3 regions of the Komagataeibacter sp. NFXK3 genome follow, and region 1 is predicted to be linked to each of the others. Evidence: predicted binding sites of a transcription regulator. Region 1 holds the regulator's gene; each other region holds the start of a gene.
The links. Region 1 encodes LexA, which represses DNA repair genes until DNA is damaged. Its sites were predicted from a motif close to TGTTCTANNTANGTTC; they were not measured.

Region 1 (7,421 bases):
GCCGGGGTTTTTTTCATCTCCGCAAATCGGGAGATTATTTGATCTTCGCTTCGCGGAAGGCCACGTGCTTGCGCGCGACGGGGTCGTATTTCCGCAGTTCCATCTTGCCGGTCTGGGCGCGGGCGTTCTTCTTGGTCACATAGAAGTAGCCCGTGTCCGCCGTGGAGACGAGTTTGATCTGAATGGTGTTGCTCTTGGCCATGATATCCTCAGCACTGCTCCGCCGCTGCTGGAACACTCAGGTGCAGCAGTGGTTCAAGTTGGCGGAAAATGCGCATACACAAGGCTCAGGTCAAGCACCTTGACCGATATTTCTGCTGGAATCGCCCCAGAATGGCAAAAAAAATGGAGTGCCGTGCCCGATGTTGAGTGTAGCGCAAGCGCGTGAGCGGATTCTGGAGGGGGTTTTCCCCCTCCCAGCCGAGGTCGTGGCCCTGACCGATGCCTGTGGGCGCGTCAGTGCCGCCCCCATCACGGCGGGGCTGTCCAACCCGCCAGCCGATGTCTCGTCCATGGATGGCTATGCCGTGCGCGCGGCGGACCTTTCGGCTGGCGGTGCAACGCTTGCCTGCATTGCCGAGGCCCCTGCGGGCCATCCCCTTACCGGGACGGTCGGCCCCGGGCAGTGCGTGCGGATATTTACCGGCAGCGTCATGCCCGCCGGCACCGATGCCGTGCTGATACAGGAGAATGCGCAGCGCGAGGGCAGCAGCGTGCATACCACCCACACGCTGGCGCCGGGCACCTATGTGCGCCGCAAGGGGCAGGATTTTGCAGCGGAGCAGGTGCTTGTGCCCCCAGGCCGCAGGCTTTCGGCACGCGATGTGGGCCTGGCGGCGGCGGCCAACAATGCGTGGGTACAGGTCACCCGCCGCCCCCGCGTGGCCATTGCCGCCACCGGCGATGAACTGCTGCTGCCCGGCAGCCCGATTGGCGCAGGCCAGATTGCCAATTCCAACACGCCCATGCTGGCTGCCCTGCTGCGCGCCGTGGGCGCCGAGCCGGTCATGCTGCCGGTGCTGCGCGATGACATGACCGATGTGGCGACGCTGGAGCGCATGGTTGATGGCGTGGACATGCTGCTGACCGCAGGCGGTGCCAGCGTGGGCAGCCACGACCTGGTGCGCCGCGGGCTGGAACAGGTGGGGCTGAAAACCGATTTCTGGAAGATTGCCATGCGGCCGGGCCGCCCGCTGATGTCGGGCCATCTGGGCCGCCTGCCCTTTATCGGCCTGCCGGGCAACCCGGTTGCGGCTTTCGTGTGTTCCATCGTATTCGTGCTGCCCGCCCTGCGGCGCATGGCCGGGCTGGCGCAATCCGTCGAGCCGCCGGTTCACGCCATTCTGGGCTGCGACGTGCCGGAAAACGACCAGCGCATGGACCACCTGCGCGCAACGCTTGCGCATGACGGACAGGGCCGCCTGGTGGCAACGCCCTTCCCCATGCAGGATTCGGCCATGCTGCACGTGCTGGCGCAAAGCCAGGCGCTGGTGCTGCGCGCGCCCCATGCGCCAGCCGCACAAAAGGGCGATGCCTGCGAGGTGATCCGTATCGATCACGTCTTTGCATAGGCCGGAATGCCGGTTGACGCGGCAGGGGGAACCAATATAGAACATGGAACAGGTTTTTGATTTGTTCCATGGCGTTCGCGCATTGGCGGCGCTGCTCACGGCAAAAGGACATGTGGCATGCTCACCAGGAAACAACATGAGCTTTTGCTGTTTATCGATGGCCACCTGCGCCGGACGGGCTTTTCACCCTCCTTCGATGAAATGAAGGATGCGCTCGGCCTGCGCTCCAAGTCTGGCATCCATCGCCTCATTTCGGCGCTGGAGGAGCGTGGGTTCCTGCACCGCAGGCATCATCGGGCCCGCGCGCTCGAGATCCTGCGCCTGCCCGATATCGATCCGCCGCCGCCCCGCCCTGCCGATTCGCCCCACCCCGCGCCAGACCTGCCTGCGCCTGAACAGATCGCAGCCGTAATGGACGTGCCCTTCGTGGGGCGCATTGCCGCGGGCAATCCCATCGAGGCCATCACCCCCGAGACCACCCGCATCACCGTGCCCGCCGACATGCTGGGCAAGGCCAGCCATTACGCACTGGAGGTAACGGGCAACTCGATGGAGGAAGCGGGCATTCTGGATGGTGACATGGTCATCATCCGTGAGCAGAACCACGCAAGCGATGGGGAAATCGTGGTGGCGCTGATTGATGGCGATGAGGTGACCCTCAAGCGCATCCGCCATCAGGGCAGGGAAATTGCGCTGATCCCGGCCAATAGCGCGTATGAAACCCGGGTTTTTCCGGCAGAACGTGTGTACATACAGGGCACGCTGGCTGGCCTGATCCGGCGCTATTAGCGGTTAGCGCACTGCCAGCCACCCCGTTTCCGGGTGCCGCCCCGTTTCAAAAAGGCGGCGTATTCATGCCTGCATAATGTCATGCCACGGGGGCAGCAGGGCTGCGAGTTGCCCCACCGCTTCCGGCCCCATGGGCGTCATGGGCGGGAACTGCGCCAGAATGCGCACCTGCCCGTGGCGCATGATGGCATCGCGCCCCACAGGTTCGGGCGGCCCGTTCAGGATCACGCCTGCCACATGCAGGCCCCGTGCCCGCAGGGCGGCAAGGCTGAGCAGCGTGTGGTTGATCGTGCCCAGCGTGCTGCGCGCGACCAGCACCACCGGCAGCGCCAGCCGCGCCATCAGGTCGACCATCAGGTAATCAGGCGCAATCGGAACAAACACGCCCCCTGCCCCTTCCACCACGACCGGGCCTGCCGCAGGGTCGTGATGCGGCACGGCGATACGGGCCGGGTCGATGCTGGCATGGGCCTGCCGCGCTGCATCCTCAGGCGAGAGCGAGGCCCCGAAACTTGCTGCGGGCGGATAGAGCCGCGTGGCATCAATCCCCGCCAAGTGGCGCAGGCTCGTGCTGTCGGATGGCGTATCATCCGTGCCGCTTTGCAGGGGCTTCCAGTAAGCCGCGTTCCAGGCCCGCACCAGGGCGGCGGAGGCGACGGTCTTGCCCACATCCGTATCCGTACCGGTCACGAACACACCGGGCCATGGCGCACGATGGAACTGCCCGTACGCCACACGGTACGACATGGCAAAAGGCGCATCCCCAGCGCCTGCCGCAGCCAGTACGCGCTGCAGGCCATCCGTGCGGGGGCTATCCGTATGGGTCGCGCCAATCGCACGGAGTTCGCGCACGAAGGCCAGTGGGGACGCTGGCGTATCGATGATTTCAGTATCTTGCCACAGGCCCGCGCCACAACCGGGCCATTCGGCCTGCAACGTGGCGCAGGGTGGGTAATCCATCATGGGGCATGTCACGCCTACGGCGTCATACGCCGCCCGCCATTGGCGAAAGCTGCCCGCGCACAGGGTTGCCAGCGCCATGTGCCCCCCCGGCGCCAGCAGGCGGGCCAGTACGGCGAGTGTCGCCTTGCGGTTGGCAAACCACTGCATGGCCAGGCTGGAGCAGATCAGGTCGAACGGGCCGGTCAGGTCTGGCGCTTCGCCATCCATGCGGTGCAGCACAAGTTGCCCGTCATCAGGCATGCCCCGGGCCAGGCGTTGCAGCATGCCCGGCGCAATATCAGTGGCGGTGATGTGGGCATGGGGAAACAGGCGGCGCAGTTCACGGGTCAGGAAGCCGGTGCCACAGCCAATTTCCAGAATACGGCGCGGGGCATGAGGGTGCATGCCAGTTGCAATGCGCCGGGCCAGTTCGGTAGCGGCTATGCGCTGGATGCGGGCCGCCTGCTCGTAGTGCCGCGCCATATCGAAACGGGCGGCAATGCTGTCCTTGCGCGTCATGATGGCATCATCCGTCTGGCCATGGTGGTGATGGCATCCGCGCAGGCCGTGGCATGCGTGAGCGGAAGCAGATGGCCGCCTTCCAGCCATTGCAGGGAGCGGGCAGGAAAACAGGCCTCGGTCAGCGCGGGGGGCGCAATGGCATCCTGCGTGCCCGCCATGACATGAACCGGGCATATCGTGCGGTTGAGGTCAGCCCGGCAATCCATGTCCATCAGGGCCTCGAGCCCGGTTTCAAGCCGGTCGCGCTGGATCGGTTCAGGCACTGGCTCATCAATGCCCGCGCGCAGGCGGAAGCTGTGCAGCAATCCCTGCGGCGCACGCAGCAGCCCCTGGCGCATGCGTTCAATCACGCGCCGGCCGATCCCGGCTGGAAAGTCCGGTCCGGCCCCGAACCGGCTGAAGCCGTTTATAAGGATCAGCCCCCGGCACAGCGGTCCATGGTGGCGCAGAAGCCATAACGTGCCCAGTGAGTGCCCGACTCCGATATAGGGCTCCTGTGGCAGTTCCATATGGGCGTGGGGAGCAAAGAAGCCGAAGTCGAGGCCACGCGTCCGTGCCATGCCAAGGGCCGCGCGGGTCGCGGCCCAGAAGGTCGGGTCGAACGCCCAGCCATGCACGAAGGCTACAGGCGAGGTGGCGCTCATGCCGCACTCTGTTGCAGGGCCAGCGGAATGGCGGTGGCAAGCTGGTCGATCATGGCATCGGTATGGGCCGCACTCAGCGCAAGCCGGATGCGGCTGCCATTGGGCGGCACCGTGGGCGGGCGTATGGCGGCGGCAAGCAGGCCCTGCGCCTCAAGGCTTGCGGCAAAGCGCAGCGCACGGGCGGCATCACCGAGCATGATCGGCACGATCTGCGTGGTCGAGGGTTCGGGCGACAGGCCGCAACGGCGCACCACATCGCGGATATGGGCGGCATTGCGGGCCAGGCGGGCACGCTCTGCATCCAGATGGGGCACGCATTCAAGGGCTGCATCCATCGCGCCAAGCATGGCAGGTGGCGGGGCGGTGGTGAACACGAAGCCCGAGCAGGCATTGACCAGCCAATCACACAACGCGCGCGAGCCGGTTACGAACGCGCCAAACCCGCCCAGCGCCTTGCTGAACGTGCCCATGACCAGATCGATCTCATGCCCCGCGCACAGGCCACGCCCCTGCGGGCCGAGCACGCCGGTGGCATGGGCTTCATCCACGTAGGTGAAAGCGCCGTGTTCCCGCGCCAGTGCGCCAAGGCGGGCGATGTCGGTGCGGTCGCCATCCATGCTGAACACGCTTTCCGTCACGATGACCCGCAGGCCCGGATCATTGGCGTGGCGCAGCAGCAGGCTTTCCAGATGGTCAAGGTCGTTGTGCCGAAAGCGGATCTGCCGCACGCCCGCCGCCATGCAGCCGTGGTGCAGGCTGGCATGGTTCAGCCGGTCGGCAAATACCAGCGGGGGGGCGCCCTGCTCGCCTGCCAGCCGCAATATGGCCGCCAGCACCGATGCATTGGCCTGCCACCCGCTGGCCAGCAGCAGTGCCGCCTCGGCGCCCTTGAAGGCGGCGAGGCGCGTTTCCACCGCCATGTGCCGCGCAGTGGTGCCGGTCACCAGCCGCGAGGCGCCTGCACCTGTTCCATCCTCATGCAGCCACTGCGCCGCACGGGCGGCGAGGGCCGGGTGATGTGACAGGCCGAGGTAATCATTGGATGAGAAATTGACCAGTGCACGCCCGTCACGGATAACGGTGACCGGCCCGCTATGGCGCACGGGGCGCAGCACGCGACGGATATGGCGCTGCGCCATCTGGTCGAGCGCGGTCTGGAAAAGGGTGTCAAAACAGGCCATGAAGCGCATTCTCCTGCCGGAGCCTGCCGCCCCGGTCAATCCCGCCAATGCAATATCACGGAGACAGCGCATGTGTGGACCTGAATGGCTGGAGCGAGGCATGCAGCATGTCTGGCTACCCTACGCGCAGATGCAGACCGCCCTGCCCCCGCTGCCCGCCACGCGCACGCAGGGCTGCACCATCACGCTGGCCGATGGCACGGAACTGCTGGATGGCATCGCCTCGTGGTGGACCGCCTGCCACGGCTACAACCACCCCCATATCCGCCACGCGGTGGCGGCCCAGCTTGAGCGCATGCCCCATGTCATGTTTGGCGGCCTGGTCAATGAACCGGCCCTGACGCTGGCAGGCCGCCTTGCCGCCCTGCTGCCCGGCGACCTGGAGCGGGTATTCTTTACGGATTCCGGCTCGGTCGCGGTCGAGGTGGCCATGAAGATGGCCATCCAGTACTGGCTCAACCGGGGCCAGACCGGGCGCACGAAGCTGCTGGCCTTTCGCGGCGGCTACCATGGCGATACCATCGCCACCATGGCCGTGTGCGACCCGGAGGAAGGCATGCACAGCCTTTATAACAGTGCGCTGCCCACGCATTTTATCGCCGACCTGCCGGTCGATGCCGCAAGCACCGCAGCCCTTGATGCCCTGCTGGCACAAAACGCAGGCAGCATTGCCGCCATCATTACCGAACCCCTGGCGCAGGGCGCAGGCGGCATGCTGTTCCATGCCCCCGAAGTGCTGCGCACCCTGCGCACCCTGGCCGACCGCCATGGCGTGCTGCTGATCCTTGATGAGATCTTTACCGGCTTTGGCCGCACCGGCACGATGTTCGCCTGCGAGCAGGCCGGAATCGTGCCTGATATCATCACGCTTTCAAAGGCATTGACCGGAGGCACGATGGCGCTGGCCGCCACTGTTGCGCGCAGGCATGTATTCGAGGCCTTCCTGTCCGATGATCCCTTGCATGCACTCATGCATGGGCCGACCTTCATGGCCAATGCCCTGGCCTGCGCCTGTGCCAATGCCTCGCTCGACCTGTTTGCAACCGAACCCCGCCTGCAGCAGGTGGCCCGTATTGAAGCGCAGCTGCGTGCCGGGCTCGAACCCTGCCGTGCCCTGCCCCATGTGGTTGACGTGCGTGTCATGGGGGCCATCGGCGTGGTGGAACTTGACCGCATACGTGACATGAATGCGCTCAAGACCGCCCTGATCGCGCAGGGCGTATGGGTACGTCCCTTCCGTAATATCGTTTACCTGACGCCTGCTTTCACCATCACGCCCGCCGAACTCAGCCATCTTTGTGCTGCAATCCATACGGTTCTGGGGGATATGCCGCCGGATCAGCGCTAGGCCATCAGGGACTGATCTGGTATGGAAGCATATGACTTTTTTTCAGCATAGATCCTGGCGCATGACAAATCATGACAGCAAGCGGCAGATCGTACTGAAGATCCTGTCGGATGGTCAGGCGCGTTCCGTCAAGGAAATTGGCGACCTGTTTCCCGAACTTGGCACCTATCATGCCCGCCTGGCGCTGCAGGCCCTGCGCAATCAGGGGCTGGTCACGGTGGAAGATGCGCCGGGGGCGAGCGATGGCCGCAAGCGCAAGGTCTGGCGGCTGGTCAAGCCAACCGCCTGAATGAAATGACCCCCGCAGCAGCGCTGGCGGGGGTCGGCCCGTTTGTCAGGACGGGGTGGATTCCAGTTCTTCCTTCTTGCCTGCGGCAGGCTTGGCGCGGCTGCTGCGGCGCGGCGCGCGGGGTGCGCGCGGCGC
Region 2 (7,421 bases), on a different contig from region 1:
TTTGCGGCAGGACACAGGCTCCTGCGTATCGGTCCACCGCATGGGCGGCCGACCGCGTGGTGTTGGGACATAAGGAAGGTAATGACGGCGCATGATGCTCGATCCATTTCTGGTTTTTGAACATCGTCGCGTCCGGCTGGGGGCTGTTCAGACTGCAACAGTGCCGCGCAGCGGCAGGATCAACGCGGCCCGCAGCCACGCGCAGACGGCGTAGCCGGCGAGCATGGCGAGGACACGCGTTGACCCACCTGTTGCGGGCTGGGCGGCTTCCAGTCAGCCCTTTCCTACCCTGCTCTCCTTTTATCCGGTTTATTTCTTTATCAGGTTTAAATTATTACCGGGTTTTTGTTCATATCCGGTTTTGTGCCTTAATCCCGCTTCAGAAGCCGCCAGTAGAAGGATAAGTTGGAACACTCTTATTGGGCTCCTATAAAATATTATCCGGTTATAGTGATTACCGGATATATTTTTTAATCCGGTTTTAACATTTATCCGGTTTACTAAACTACACAGCGGCACTACCAACGTAGGTCAGCACGGCTTCTTTGAGCGGAGAACACAATGCCTGTCATCGCTATCGCGTCCCCCAAAGGAGGCGCTGGAAAATCGACTACAGCTGTCATCTTGGGGACCCAGCTTGCACACTATGGCGCAGAGGTGACTCTATTAGACTGCGACCCGAACGAAGCGTTGACTTTATGGGCTGACCGCGCGCCAAGACCGCCGAGAATCAGCCTGATAACGAAGGTCTCTGAAAGCGACATTATAAAGACGATCAAAAGGCACGACGCTGACGGGAAAATCGTCATTGTCGATTTGGAAGGCGTCGCGTCGAGATTGGTGTCGCGCGCAATTTCTCAAGCTGATTTGGTGTTGACCCCCATGCGAGGAACCACATTAGACGCGACAATAGGAGCGAGAGCCCTTGCTCTAGTAGCAGAGGAAGAAGAGTCTTTAGGGCGTAAGATTCCTCACTCAGTTGTTTTCACAATGACGCGGGCAATTCGCTCCAAACAGCATTCAGGTATTGAAGCTTCACTTAGGGAGTCAGGCGTGGACGTGATAACGCCCCCTCTAATGGAGCGTGCTGCGTTTTCCGCTCTTTTCGAGTTCGGTGGAGATCTGCACTCAATCCCACCACAAGGTAACATGGTGGCAGCGATCGAAAACGCCGATGGCTTTGCACAAGCTGTGTACCGACGCCTTACAGGAGCGGCAGAATGACCGAGAAGAAGCCTTTTGCGATTGATGTAGGAAAGCTCCGGTCGCGAGAAAAAGTCGCATCGGCCTCCGCCGTCGAACGAGTTGATCGCGTCGCTGCGGATCATGGCTTCATAGCCAGAGAACCTGCAAAACGTAGAGGACGCCTACCCAGCCCTCGAACAGGACAACTGCACGCTAAGGTATTTCCCGATGTTTCCGACGAAATCGCTAAGGAGGCGACTAGGCGAGGCGTTACCCAAGGCGTCGTCATAGAAGAAGCTTGGAAGCTGTATAAAGAGAATAATCCGGTTTGATTGTTTACCCGGTTTTATAAGTAACCGGGTAATATATTTTACCGGATAACCCTAAAAACGCTTGCAATGGAATTAGACTTGTTCTCTTTATGTTCTCGTTAAGGAGAACATAGATGACAACGGACGCCCTGGCGCGACTGCGCGAGCAGGTCCGACGCCTGGAGCGTCGAGACCTGTCTCACTCCCGTAGTGACACACTCGCCACCGGACATTCTGCCGTCGATGCCCATCTCGGCGGCGGTCTCAAGACCGGCAGCCTGCATGACTTTCTGATTTCTGATCCTCTGGAGATCGGGGCCAGTCTCGCCATGCTGCTGCCCATCCTGCAAAAGGGCAGGGGGCCGGTCTTCTGGATCAGCGATACGCCTGCCGCACTGAATGCTTGGGGACTGCATCAGTGCGGTCTGTCTCCAGATACTCTGGTCTGCATTGAAACGGATCCCGCCAGCCTGCTCGCTGTCGCCGAAGACGTGTTGCGCGGACCAGAGCGCGCATTGGCCGTCATCACTGGCAGCCAAGTTCCAACCCTTAAGGAAATCCGTCGCCTCAATCTGGCAGTGGAAGCGAGTGGCAACACAGGCTTCTTCCTGCGCTTTGCACTGCTCGCGCGCGCTCCCGGGAAAGATCCCTGCGCGTGCGCCACGCGCTGGCGGATCCTCTCTCATCCCTCATCACCACGATTTTTTCCGGGACTGGCCATGCCGCTTCCCGGTTCCCGACGCCTTTCTGCCGCGCTGCTGCGGGTGAGGGGAGGCCGCCCTGCTCACTGGATCCTCGACTGCACCGATCATGCGCCGCTTTCTCGCTCTCTGGATGCCCTTCTGGCGCACCGAGCGCCTTCAGCTCTCCCGCTCGGAAGACTTCCCGCCCGACAGGCCCCTGATCGTGCACGCGCCAGCGCATAACCGTCAGATCGTCACTGGTGTCAGTCCGGCTGCGCTCGCAGCCGGACTGACACCCGGAATGCCGCTAGCGCAGGCCCGCTCCCTGGTGCCGGATCTTCTGACCGCAGAAGAGGACGCCGACGCACAGAGGGCCGCGCTGACAGATCTGTGCTCCTGGCTGATCTGGCTGTCGCCGCTGCCTGCGCTCGACGCTCCGGACGGTCTCTACAGCGACACCACCGGATGCGCCCATCTTTACGGCGGCGAGGCGGCCATGCTGGATCTCGTCAGGGACCGCCTGAAGGCGAGGGGGCATTCCTGCTCCGTAGCACTGAGCGATACCGCCGCTGCCTCACGCGCTCTGGCCCGTTCGGGGATCGACCAGATCTGTCTCGTGCCTCCCGGTCAGCAGAAACAGGCGCTGCACCCGTTGCCCTGTTCAGCACTTCCCTTACCCGAGAAGACACTCTCCAGCCTCACCCGACTTGGACTGAACACGATTGGCGCCCTTGCAGACCTCCCTCGCGCGCCTCTGGCCAAGCGTTTTGGCGCAGAGCTTCTGAGCTGTCTTGATGACGCTCTGGGACGGCAGGCCAGCCCGCTCAGCGTGTTTCAACCTGTGGACCGGATTTCCCTGACCCGGTCTCTGGTCGAGCCGATCAGCACACCGGAGGCCATTGCCACGGTGATTGCTGCCCTTGTGCCGGTTGTCTGCGAAAAGCTGACGGCGCGAGGGGAGGGGGCGCGGCAGCTCGACTTTCTCTGTGTGCGCGTGGACGGATCCATCCAGGCCGTCCGCGTGGGGACGTCCGATCCGACGGCTGACGTGCCGCGTCTGACGCGCCTGCTGAAGGACCAGATCCCGCAGATCGCGCCCGAGTTCGGAATTGAAACCGTCATCCTGACTGTCAGCGCGAACGAACCGCTGGAAGCGGGACCTGAGCGGTCAGTCCTGCCGGACGTCGGGGCATCCTCGGAGCACGCTCTCCCGGCCACTCTGATCGACCGGCTGCTGAACCGTCCGGGGATTGTTTCTGTCCACCAGCTCGCGCCTCGGTTTTCCGCCTGGCCGGAAGACGGACAGTCTCGCGTTTCTCCAGGCGACATGGCAAAACCGCCTCTCGCGAGCCAGATGCTCTGGGCGCGGCCGAACATTGTGTTCGATCTGCCCGTCCGGGTGCAGGTGACTGCCCTGCTTCCGGACGGTGCGCCCCGCCAGTTCGTCCTCAAGCGGCAGACACATCGCATTGCGGCCGCCGATGGCCCCGAACGTCTGCTGGGAGAATGGTGGCAGACGTCCGAAAGTTACGGCGCGATCCGCGACTACTGGCAGGTCGAGACCACGACCGGCCTGCGCCTGTGGCTGTTTCGCAAAGGCGACGAAGCCCATGCCTGGTCCGGTTCGGGCGACTGGTTTCTACAGGGGGGCTTCTGATGGACTCCCGCGATGATCTGATCCCGGCCAGCACCTCGGATGTGGCCGAAGTCCTGATGCACGCGTTGTGTTACGATGGACGCAGGCGCACGCATGACGCCGCCGAGCTGATGGCCCATCTGGTGGCCGAGCGTCTGGTCGCCTATCTCGAACGATCCGGATTTGTCGTGATGCGCGCTCCCACCAGCAACGCGCCTGATAGCAGCCGACACCCGCATCCCCACCGCCGCTAGATCATGAGCGCGCCTTATGTCGAATTGCAGGTCACGTCCTCGTTTTCGTTCCTGCGCTCGGGCAGCCAGCCGGATGAACTGATCTTTCAGGCGAAAGCCCTGGGCTATGAAACAATCGGTCTGACCGACTGGAACACTGTGGCCGGAGTGATCCGCGCCCATCTGGCGGCGCGCGAGGCCGGTCTTCGTCTTCTACCCGGATGCCGTCTGGCTCTACGTGACGGCAGTGCGCTCCTGGCCTATCCCCGAAACCGTGCCGGCTGGGCGGGTCTGTGCCAGCTTCTGACCCTTGGCCATCACCGGGGCGAGCGGGAAGTCTTCCTTCTGGGCTGGGAGGATCTCATCGGAGCGGCACCGGATCTCCTCCTGATCCTGTTGCCGCCCGAGGATCTGGCAGCACTTCCCGGGCACGTTCAGAGCCTGCTGGATCTGCCCGGACAAAGGGCAGGCGAAGAAGAGACCCGGTTTGTCGCGCTGACGGTGCTCAGGCAGCCGGGAGATCTGGCGCGGCTTCACGCGCTCGCGGGCTTCTGCACAGCGCGCGGTCTGGCCTGTGTTGTGACAGGAGATGTTCTTTACCACGATGCGCGCCGGCACGTTCTTCAGGACGTCGTCACGGCGATCCGGGAAGGCTGTACCGTCGATGATCTTGGCAACCGCCGTCATGTCCACGCCGATCGCCATCTGAAAGCCCCTGAAGAACAGGAACGCCTGTTCGCCGCCTTTCCGGATGCTCTAGCCAACACGCGGCGAATTGCCGAGGCCTGCACGTTTAGTCTGGATGACCTCACCTATCAGTATCCGACCGAAACCGAGAGAACGGGCGAAAGCGCGCAGGACACACTGACACGCCTGGTCGAAGCCGCACTACCGCGACGCTATCCGGCCGGGGCGCCCCCTGAGGTCGAGACGCAGATCGCCCACGAGCTGAGGCTGATCGGCTCTCTGTCCTACGCACCATATTTCCTGACCGTGCATACAATCGTGCGTCACGCCCGCTCACTCGGCATTGTCTGTCAGGGGCGCGGATCTGCTGCGAACTCGGCGGTCTGTTATGTTTTGGGCATCACGAGTATTGATCCGGTCCGCTCGGGCCTGCTGTTCGAGCGGTTCATCTCGGCCGAACGGCAGGAACCGCCTGACATCGACGTCGATTTCGAGAGTGACCGCCGCGAAGAAGTCATCCAGTGGATCTATCGGCACTATGGTCGCCATCGCGCAGCCCTGTGTGCCACCGTGCAGCGTTATCAGCCCAAAGGCGCGTTGCGCGAGGTCGGCAAGGTGCTGGGGCTACCGGAGGATCTGACCGGCCAGCTTTCCAAACACATCGCCTCATCGTTGGCCGATCCTGATCTGTGCAAAGCGCGCGCGACCGATCTTGGCCTAAACCTGAAGGACAGACGCCTCAGCCTGACGTTTCATCTTGCCCGCCAGCTTCTCGGCTTCCCGCGCCAGCTTGGGACGCATCCGGGCGGATTTGTGCTGACCGAGGATCGCCTGGACGAACTCGTGCCTCTGATGCCGACGGCCATGGACGGACGGCAGATCATCGTCTGGGACAAGGACGATATCGACGTGCTGCGCTTCATGAAGGTGGACGTTCTGGGCCTGGGAATGCTCGGCTGTCTGCGTCGCGGGTTCGAGTTGCTGCACACCGTGTATCAGACCCGCATGGACTTGGCTTCGATCCCGGCCGAGGATCCGCAGACCTATCGCATGATCCAGAAGGCTGACACGCTCGGCACTTTCCAGATCGAAAGCCGGGCGCAGATGTCGATGCTGCCGCGCATGAAGCCCAGGACTTTCTATGATCTGGTGATACAGGTCGCGATTGTCCGGCCCGGGCCAATCCAAGGAGATATGGTTCATCCCTATCTCCGCAGGAGAGAGAAACTGGAGCCTGTCACCTATCCGTCCGAGACCCTGCGCGGGATCCTCGGGAAAACTTTGGGCGTGCCGCTGTTCCAAGAACAGGCAATGCAGGTGGCGATCCACTGCGCGGGCTTTACGCCAGGCGAGGCGGATCAGCTCCGCCGTGCGATGGCCACGTTCAAAGCGACAGGCGGGGTCTCGCCGTTCCGCGACAAGCTGGTGAACGGGATGCTGGCCAATGGCTATGAGCAGGACTTTGCCGAACAGACGTTCAGCCAGCTCGAAGGGTTTGGCAGCTATGGCTTTCCCGAAAGTCACGCCGCCTCCTTTGCCCTGATCGCCTATGCGTCCGCCTGGATGAAATGCCATCACCCGGATGTGTTTTGCGCCGCCCTGCTGAACAGTCAGCCCATGGGGTTTTATGCGCCCTCGCAGATTGTTCAGGACGCGCAACGCCATGGCGTCGAGGTCCGGCCGATCTGTATCAATGCCTCCCGATGGGATTGCACCCTGGAGCGCGGCCGGAATGGACGGTACGCGGCGGTCCGGCTGGGGTTCAGGATGGTGCGCGGGCTGGCGAACGGCCATGGTGCCGCCCTGATCGCGTCTCGGATGCCGGATTATGAGAGTATTGACGATGTGTGGCGGCGTGCCGATGTGCCGGTCTCGGCCCTGGAATGTCTGGCAGAAGCAGATGCCTTCCGGGTGTTCGGACAGATGCGCCGTGCTGCGCTCTGGTCAATCAAAGGGCTCGCGGACACGGCTTTGCCATTGTTCGAAGCGGCGGATCGGGGCCGGAACTTTCCACTTCCGGAAATGATCGAGCCGGAAATTGCCCTGCCGCAGATGTCAGAGCGGGCGTCGGTGCATGAGGATTACCGGGCCACTGGCCTCAGTCTGACAGGTCATCCCGTCGCGTTTCTGAGGGAGGGACTGCGAAAAGAAGGAATCGTTCGTTGCGGGGATCTTCCTTATCTACGGGATGGGCGCCGGATCCAGCTTACGGGTCTTGTCCTGATGCGGCAGCGGCCAGGAACAGCGAACGGCACCATGTTCGTCACGATCGAGGACGAAACGGGCACGGCCAATCTGATTGTCTGGAAGGATGTACAGGAGAAATACCGCCGTCCTCTTCTCGCCTCCCGTCTTCTGGCCTGTAAGGGCAGGCTTCAGAAGGAAGGCGAGGTGATCCATGTCGTTGTGCTCAGTCTGGAAGACCGCACGCCATTGCTCCAGGGATCGGAGCTGCTGAAGGCACGGGACTTTCGATAGGAAGCGTAATCGGGTCGACCGATCTTATTTGAAAAATAGAGAGATGCTTGTTGATATTGAACCTGTGGACTTGTGGGCAGAGCCGCACCCTGTGGTCAGCCGGCAGGGCTGTCCATCAGGACGCGAGCGACCGCGGAGCGGCTGTCCATAAGTCCATGGGCGGCTCATGCCGGTATAGCCAAAAGCAGTGATACACAAACATAGGCGT
Region 3 (7,421 bases), on a different contig from region 1:
GTGACCGGACCACCCGTGATGATTTTCCCCGAATACGGATCACGCCCCGTAATCCGCTTTACAAGCTCCGGAATCCGCGCATCCCGGGTCGTAACGGTTGCCGACAGCCAGCGGGATTTTTTTGTATCGCCACAGAAAATATCCGGGTTACCAAAACCAGCATCCTGCGCGGCGAGGTTGCGCCAGAGCTGCCAGACGCTCCCCTCTCCGATGGTCGTTTCAATCGACGCGGGTGTATGATGGTCGCCCCAGCGTGAATTCTCCACCATGGAACCGTTGGTCACGAACACCAGCTCTGCCGGCCCCAGGTCAACACCGGCGGACGCGCCATTTTCCAGCCAGTCGAGATGGGTCGCAATCTTCCTGCTGCCCGAAACATCAACGACAACATTCGTCACCTTCACACCATGACGGAACACGACGCCCTGATCAGCAAGCCATGTGGCCAGTGGTTGGCTGAGGGATTCCTGCTGGTTATATCGGGTGAACTTCAGCGTATGCAGATCCTTCAAACCGAGAATCTGATGCACGAACCGTGCGAGGTAACGCTTCATCTCAATAGCGCTGTGCCAGGTCTCGAACGCAAACATCGACCGCCAGAACAGCCAGAAGTTCGACGCCATGAAATCGCCGGACAGCACATCCGCGATCGTCTTCCCCGCCAACTCATCCTCATCGGTCAGAATGAGGGCAATAATCTCGCGCCGCGCCTTTCCCGTGAGTGTCAGCCTGTCACGATCGGCGAGGGGCTGCCCACGGTTGCACATGGCGCGGACCGGACTTGTGGACGGATCGGCCTGATTGACCTGCCAGACTTCATCCAGCACTGAAGCATCGGGAATTTCCAGAGAGGGAATGGAACGGTACAGATCCCACAGACACAGGAACTGCTCTTCCATTTCCCGACCGCCACGGATCAGCCAGCCGGTCTCCGCATTCCCCGCTCCGTCCAGCGCGCCACCGTCGTTGTCCGAGGCCTCAAGAATGGTGATGGCTGAAGGCGTCATGCCCGCATCCCGGATGAGGAACGCCGCCGCCGCCATGCCCGCCAGTCCACCGCCCACGATCCATGCTGACCGCCCTTCCATACCCTGCGGTGCTGGAGGGTGAACAAAAGCCTCGTAATTGCTGTGAGCATATCTCATGGCGTATGTCCTTTTTGTGGAAAAGGCTGATGGCGGGAAACCTCTTCAGCCACACAACACCCGATAAGCCGATCTGTCGTTGCGATGTATCAAACGCCACGAACAGGACAGGATGATCCCCTTTCTCAGTCAGCCGGAACCGGGGCCTGCACCCGACACAAGACCCCATCAGGAAGCGGTCGCTGAAGTTCCAGAGCCTCCGCTGCCGGTGCCGTCATCCAGCGCTCCAGCTCATTCGATTGGGTCAGGATTACAGGCATGGCTTTCGGATGGATCGCGCCCACCTCCCGATTGGCGTCCGTGGTCAAAAAACCGAACAGATCATCCGTCGTCTCGCCGTCCGCCAGTTTGCGCACAGACGTCCATCGACACCATATCCCGGCAAAGAAGGCCAGCGGTTCTCCATCATTCCGCGCAAACCACACCGGTCGTGATGTCCCGTCGGGCAGACGCTCCGGCTCGTAGAACGCTGTCAATGGCACCAGACAACGATGTTGCACGCCCTCCCAGCGTTTCCACCATGTCGAGGACGGATTGCGGATGTTAGTTACACCCCGGTCGACCCTGTGTCCCTTCAGGTACCCGGGCGGTGTCGGCAGGCCCCAGCGTGCCATGACCAGTTCACGACCGTTTCCGCCGTTCCGCACGATCGGGGCCATTGTATTCGGGTATATCTCCGGCAGAGGCTGGAGATTGCCCGTCAGATCATCGAGAACCATTGCAATCTCCCGGATCGCTTTCTGGTTCGACGTCATGGCATAGAGATTGCACATCAGGGATGCTTCTCCCCGTAAGCCTGAACCGACGACGGTTCATGTTCCGCCATAGGCTCATGCGACAGCGCGCCCGGCAGGGCAAGACAGGCCAGAAGCCCCGCCAGAGCTAGAAGAAACAGAGCAGACCACCAGCCATACAGAAAGGCGCCGGACACGCCGCCCAGCGTGAAGGACAGCACGATGGCGGCATGCAGCCCCAGGCGCTCGCGCGTACCGGTCCGCCGGGCCGGGTCAACTGGATGGAAAAAGCTCTCCAGCCAGTCCGCCAGTTCCAGCCCCACATCGGTGAGCATTCCCGTCATATGGGTGGTGCGGACACGCGCCCCGGAAATACGTGTGACCGTGGCGTTCTGGAGGCCCATGAGAAAACTCAGCCCGTAGGCCAGCACCGGATCCCGTGGCTGGGCCGAAAACAGAAGATCCACAGCCCCCAGAAGCCCGAGCAGGCAGGCTTCCAGAAGGATGCTCCGTGCGTAGATCGACGGCAGATGACGGCGACGACCTGCATTGACCAGCAGCACCGACATTACCGCGCCAGCGACAAAGGCCAGTATAAGACCACAGCAGGACAGGACCAGTTCCAGATGGCCTTCATGCAGGCCGCTCGCTAGTGCTGAGACATTGCCAGTCATGTTGGCCGAATAATAGCCCACGGCCAGAAAACCAGCGGCGTTCACAGCACCGGCAATGGCCGCCAGCGAGCAGCCCAGACGCCTGTCGATACTGGCGTTACGCCCCGCCCCTTCGTGAACAAGCACCTGTGCCTCCCATCCTGACTGAGCACATGAGGAGACTCCGTGTTCATCGGCTTCCCCCGGACAGCGATCTTTTTTATGAGCAGGATGGTAACAGTCCGTCCCCTTTCCGACAAAATTTCCTGCTTTCAATTTCTTAGGAAGATATCTCTAGGGATTGTGGATTTCCACATGCTGAAAAGGGGTGGTCTCCCTACAGATAAATGTTGACGCTGACAGGTTAACGGAACAAATCAGGAACATATAATCAGGAAATTTGCCTGCGCAAGGAACGTCGAGCCGTGAAATGACTGCTGAAACCCAGAAAAAACCCGGCTTGGAGGCCCTGCGGGCTGCGATCAGCCGTCTCGAAGGGCATAGCGACCGACGCAGAAAGGTAATGCCCTTTGGCGTGCGCGAGATCGATGCGCGTCTGCCCGGCGGCGGTCTGGCGCTGGGCGCTCTGCACGAGGTGGCGGGCGGCGGGAATGACGCCCTGCACAGTGCCGCCGCCGGTCAGTTCTGCGCCGGCATTGCCGCGCGCACGCGTGGCAAGGTGCTGTGGATCGTCACCCGCCAGGATGTGTTCGCCCCTTCCCTGAAACAGGTCGGTCTGTCGGCACGGCGGACCATCTATGTCGAGGCGGGATCGGACGTCGATGTGCTGGCCTGTTTTGAGGAGGGGCTGCGGCATGGCGGCCTTGGGGCCGTTGTGGCCGAGGTGGCGCGTCTGTCCATGACGGCCTCACGTCGTTTGCAGCTGGCGGCCGAGACGTCCGGCTCCCTGGGCATTGCCATCCGGCGCTGGCGACGGCAGACGGATGCCGCGGATTTTGGCCAGCCGACTGCCAGTGTGACCCGATGGCGGGTCTCAGTCCTGCCATCCGTGCCTTTACCGGTTCCCGGCGTCGGAAGACCGCGCTGGCTGCTGGAACTGATCCGCGCCCGTGCGGGCGAATGTGCCGATTTTGAAGTGGAGGCCTGTGATGCCAAAGGAAGGCTCACTCCATGCAGTCCGATCGCGGATCGTCTCTCTTTACCTGCCGTTGTGGCCGACGGATCGGATCAGGAAGCGGCTGGGCAAAGACGCGCCAGCGCCTGAAGTGCCGCTCGCACTGGCCGGGCGTGAAGGACGACGACGAGTTGTCTTGTCGGTCGATCTGGCCGCCCGCAAGCTGGGGCTGCGTCCCGGCACACCAGTCGCCAAGGCCCAGGCGCTGTATCCCGATCTGGTGTTGATGGACGCCGATCCCGAGGGCGACCGTCTTGGACTGGAAAAACTTGCCTTGTGGTTTCAGCACCGGATCGCGCCCATCGTGGCCGTCGATGCGCCGGACGGTCTGGTCCTGGACACGACGGGGGCGGATCACCTGCATGGCGGTGAACTCCCCATGCTCAAGGACATGGTTCATCGCATGGCGGGCGCCGGCTTTCGGGCAAAAGCTGTGGTGGCGGACACGTGGGGCGCTGCGCACGCCATCGCCCGCTATAGTCGGGCACCGATTGCCGTTGTGCCCTCAGGCGGAACAGCCTCTGCTCTGGCCGATCTCCCGGTTGAAGCACTGCGTCTGCCAGACACGATCATCGACGGACTGGCCACGCTGGGTGTGTCCCGCATCGGGCCGCTGGCCGCCATGCCTCGCGCCCCTCTGGCCTTGCGGTTCGGTCCCGATATCGCCCGCAGACTGGATCAGGCTTTTGGCCGCATGGGGGAGGCCATCGTGCCAGTCCGCCCTGTCGATCCGATGGAGGTCAGCCGGAACTTCGCCGAACCCATCGGCACGGCCGAGACCATCGCCAAATATATCGGCAGGCTGGTGCCGCTGCTCTGCCAGGGGCTGGACGAACGTGGACAGGGCGTGCGCCGTCTCGACCTGCTGCTGCATCGCGTGGACAGCCGCACCGAGGCGATCCGGGTGGCCACGGCCATGCCGGTGCGGGACATAAAACGCCTGACCCGGTTGCTATGCGAGAAGATCGAAAACATTGATCCAGGGTTCGGCATTGAGCGCATGGTGCTGATCGCCTCCCTGGCGGAACCCATGGACCGGCGGCAGACGGTCTCTTCCCTGATCGCCGAGCAAGAGGCCGATGTGTCCGACCTGATCGACACGCTGGCCAACCGTGTCGGCACGCAGGCGCTCTATCGCTTTGCCCCGGTGGAAAGCGACCTGCCCGAACGCTCTTTCTGCCGGGTGCCCGCTCTGGCCCCCGAGGAGGCAAAGGACTGGCCTGAGCACTGGCCGCGTCCGACACGCCTGCTGGCGCGGCCCGAACCCGTGCAGGCCATGGCGGAACTGCCGGATCAGCCACCGCTGTTCTTCATCTGGCGGGGCGTGCGACGGAAAGTGAAATGCGCCGACGGGCCGGAGCGTGTCTTTGGCGAATGGTGGAAGAATGATGCCGAACTGACTATCGCCCGGGATTACTTCCGGGTGGAGGACACCAGCGGCGAGCGCTTCTGGCTTTACCGGGCGGGCGATGGCGAGCACGGCGAGACCGGCTCGCAGGGCTGGTTCCTGCATGGGATCTTCGGATGAACAGCTCGGCGCCACGCTACGCCGAACTGCAGGTCACGACCTATTTCTCGTTTCTGCGTGGCGCCTCCTCGCCGATCGAACTGTTCGAACAGGCAAAAACGCTTGGCATTGAGGCGCTGGGCATCTGCGACCGCAATTCCCTGGCGGGTATGGTGCAGGCATACGGAGCCGCGAAGGCTACCGGCGTCCGGCTGGTCGTCGGCTGTCGTCTCGATCTGGTCGATTTCCCGCCGGTACTGGTCTATCCAACCGACCGCGCGGCTTACGGACGCCTTTGCCGTCTGCTCACCATAGGCAAGGCCCGAGCCGGCAAGGGGAAATGCCATCTGCTCTGGGAGGATCTTGTCGCCTGGGGTGAAGGCCAGATCGTCGTCATGATCCCGGACACGGCGGATGATGCCTACGCCCTGCATCTTCGCAAACTGAAAGAGGCTTTTGCCGATCGCGCCTACATGGCGCTCACCCTGCTGCGCCGTCCCAATGACCAGATGCGGCTTTATGAACTGGCGAACCTGGCGCATCAGGCACGTGTGCCAACCGTTGTAACCAACGACGCGCTGTTTCACACCCATGACCGCCGCATCCTGCAGGACGTCGTGACCTGCATCCGCCACAACACCACCATCGATGAGGCAGGCTTTGTCCGCGAACGTCATGCCGACCGCTATCTCAAACCGCCTCAGGAAATGGCCAGGCTGTTCGTGCGCTATCCAGAAGCGGTGGCCCGGACCATGGACATTGTGGAGCGCTGCCGCTTCTCACTTGATGATCTGGGCTATCAGTATCCCGATGAGGTGTCCGTGCCCGGCCGGACACCCCAGCAGGCGCTGGAGGCGCTGACCTGGGAGGGCGCCCGTTCCGTCTATCCGGATGGCGTACCGGATGACGTGGCGGAAACGCTCCACCATGAACTCGGCCTGATCGGGCGGATGAACTACGCACCGTATTTCCTGACCGTGAACAGCATCGTCCGCTATGCCCGCTCCCAGGACATTCTCTGTCAGGGCCGTGGCTCGGCGGCCAATTCCGCAGTCTGTTATGTACTCGGCATCACCGCCATCGATCCGGCCCGCAACTCCCTGCTGTTCGAACGCTTCGTCTCTGAAGAGCGCGGCGAGCCGCCGGATATCGACGTCGATTTCGAGCACGCGCGACGTGAACAGGTCATTCAGTGGGTCTATGACCATTACGGCCGTGACCGGGCGGCACTGACGGCGGTGGTGATCCGTTATCGCGCCAAAGGGGCCTTGCGGGATGTCGGCAAGGTCATGGGTCTGCCGGAAGACCTGATCCGAACCCTCTCGGGTCAGATTCATGGCTGGGGACGCAAGCTGGACGACGACGCCCTCAATGACACCGGCATTGATCTGTCCGACCGGCGCATCCGCCTGACGCTCGCCCTGGCACGTTGCCTGATCGGGATGCCCCGCCATCTGTCGCAGCACCCCGGTGGTTTTGTGCTGACGCATGATCGGCTGGACGAACTGGTGCCGATCGAACCTGCTTCGATGGAAGCCCGTCAGATCATTGAATGGGACAAGGATGATATCGACGTCCTGAAATTCATGAAGGTCGATATTCTGGCACTCGGCATGCTGACCTGCATGAAAAAGGGGCTGGACCTGCTGGTGGAACACAAGGGCCAGCCCTTCACGCTCCAGACCCTCCCGGCCGAAGATCCGCGCACCTATGCCATGATCAGGAAGGCCGATACGATCGGCGTGTTCCAGATTGAATCCCGCGCCCAGATGTCCATGCTGCCACGGCTCAAACCGCGTGTGTTCTATGATCTCGTCATTGAAGTGGCGATCGTGCGTCCCGGCCCCATACAGGGCGATATGGTCCATCCCTATCTCCGAAGGCGTGAAGGGATCGAACCGGAAAACTATCCCACCCCGGAACTGGAAAAGGTTCTGAAAAAGACTCTCGGGATCCCGTTGTTTCAGGAACAGGCGATGCAGGTCGCCATGATCTGCGCTGGCTTTACCGCCGCCGAGGCCGATCAGTTGCGTCGGGCCATGGCGACGTTCAAGAATACCGGTACCGTCTCGCAGTTTCAGACACGACTGATCGAAGGTATGCGCGGCAACGGTTATGATGAGGAATTCGCCGAGCGGATCTACCAGCAGTTGGAAGGCTTCGGTTCTTACGGATTTCCCGAGAGCCACGCGGCCAGTTTCGCCATTCTGGCCTATTCATCGTCGTGGATGAAATGCACCCATCCGG

Region 2: the regulator LexA is predicted to act here: its motif matches at 1,597-1,612, upstream of OQZ28_RS14215 (ImuA family protein).
Region 3: the regulator LexA is predicted to act here: its motif matches at 2,903-2,918, upstream of OQZ28_RS16130 (ImuA family protein).

Annotation. Positions count from the first base shown of each region.
Region 1 covers NZ_JAPIVJ010000005.1:50,705-58,125, reverse strand. The annotation lists gene rpmG (50S ribosomal protein L33) at 35-202, opposite strand; gene OQZ28_RS07085 (molybdopterin molybdotransferase MoeA) at 363-1,571, shown strand; gene lexA (transcriptional repressor LexA) at 1,689-2,360, shown strand; gene bioD (dethiobiotin synthase) at 2,424-3,821, opposite strand; gene OQZ28_RS07070 (alpha/beta fold hydrolase) at 3,818-4,468, opposite strand; gene OQZ28_RS07065 (aminotransferase class I/II-fold pyridoxal phosphate-dependent enzyme) at 4,465-5,658, opposite strand; gene OQZ28_RS07060 (adenosylmethionine--8-amino-7-oxononanoate transaminase) at 5,720-6,997, shown strand; gene OQZ28_RS07055 (hypothetical protein) at 7,029-7,286, shown strand; gene OQZ28_RS07050 (DUF4167 domain-containing protein) at 7,332-7,421, opposite strand, start outside.
Region 2 covers NZ_JAPIVJ010000015.1:37,986-45,406, forward strand. The annotation lists gene OQZ28_RS14200 (hypothetical protein) at 92-214, shown strand; gene OQZ28_RS14205 (ParA family protein) at 562-1,224, shown strand; gene OQZ28_RS14210 (hypothetical protein) at 1,221-1,517, shown strand; gene OQZ28_RS14215 (ImuA family protein) at 1,631-2,422, shown strand; gene OQZ28_RS14220 (Y-family DNA polymerase) at 2,403-3,836, shown strand; gene OQZ28_RS14225 (hypothetical protein) at 3,836-4,069, shown strand; gene OQZ28_RS14230 (error-prone DNA polymerase) at 4,073-7,213, shown strand.
Region 3 covers NZ_JAPIVJ010000028.1:4,784-12,204, forward strand. The annotation lists gene OQZ28_RS16115 (oleate hydratase) at 1-1,145, opposite strand, end outside; gene OQZ28_RS16120 (SOS response-associated peptidase) at 1,271-1,918, opposite strand; gene OQZ28_RS16125 (YoaK family protein) at 1,918-2,679, opposite strand; gene OQZ28_RS16130 (ImuA family protein) at 2,963-3,757, shown strand; gene OQZ28_RS16135 (DNA polymerase Y family protein) at 3,642-5,195, shown strand; gene OQZ28_RS16140 (error-prone DNA polymerase) at 5,192-7,421, shown strand, end outside.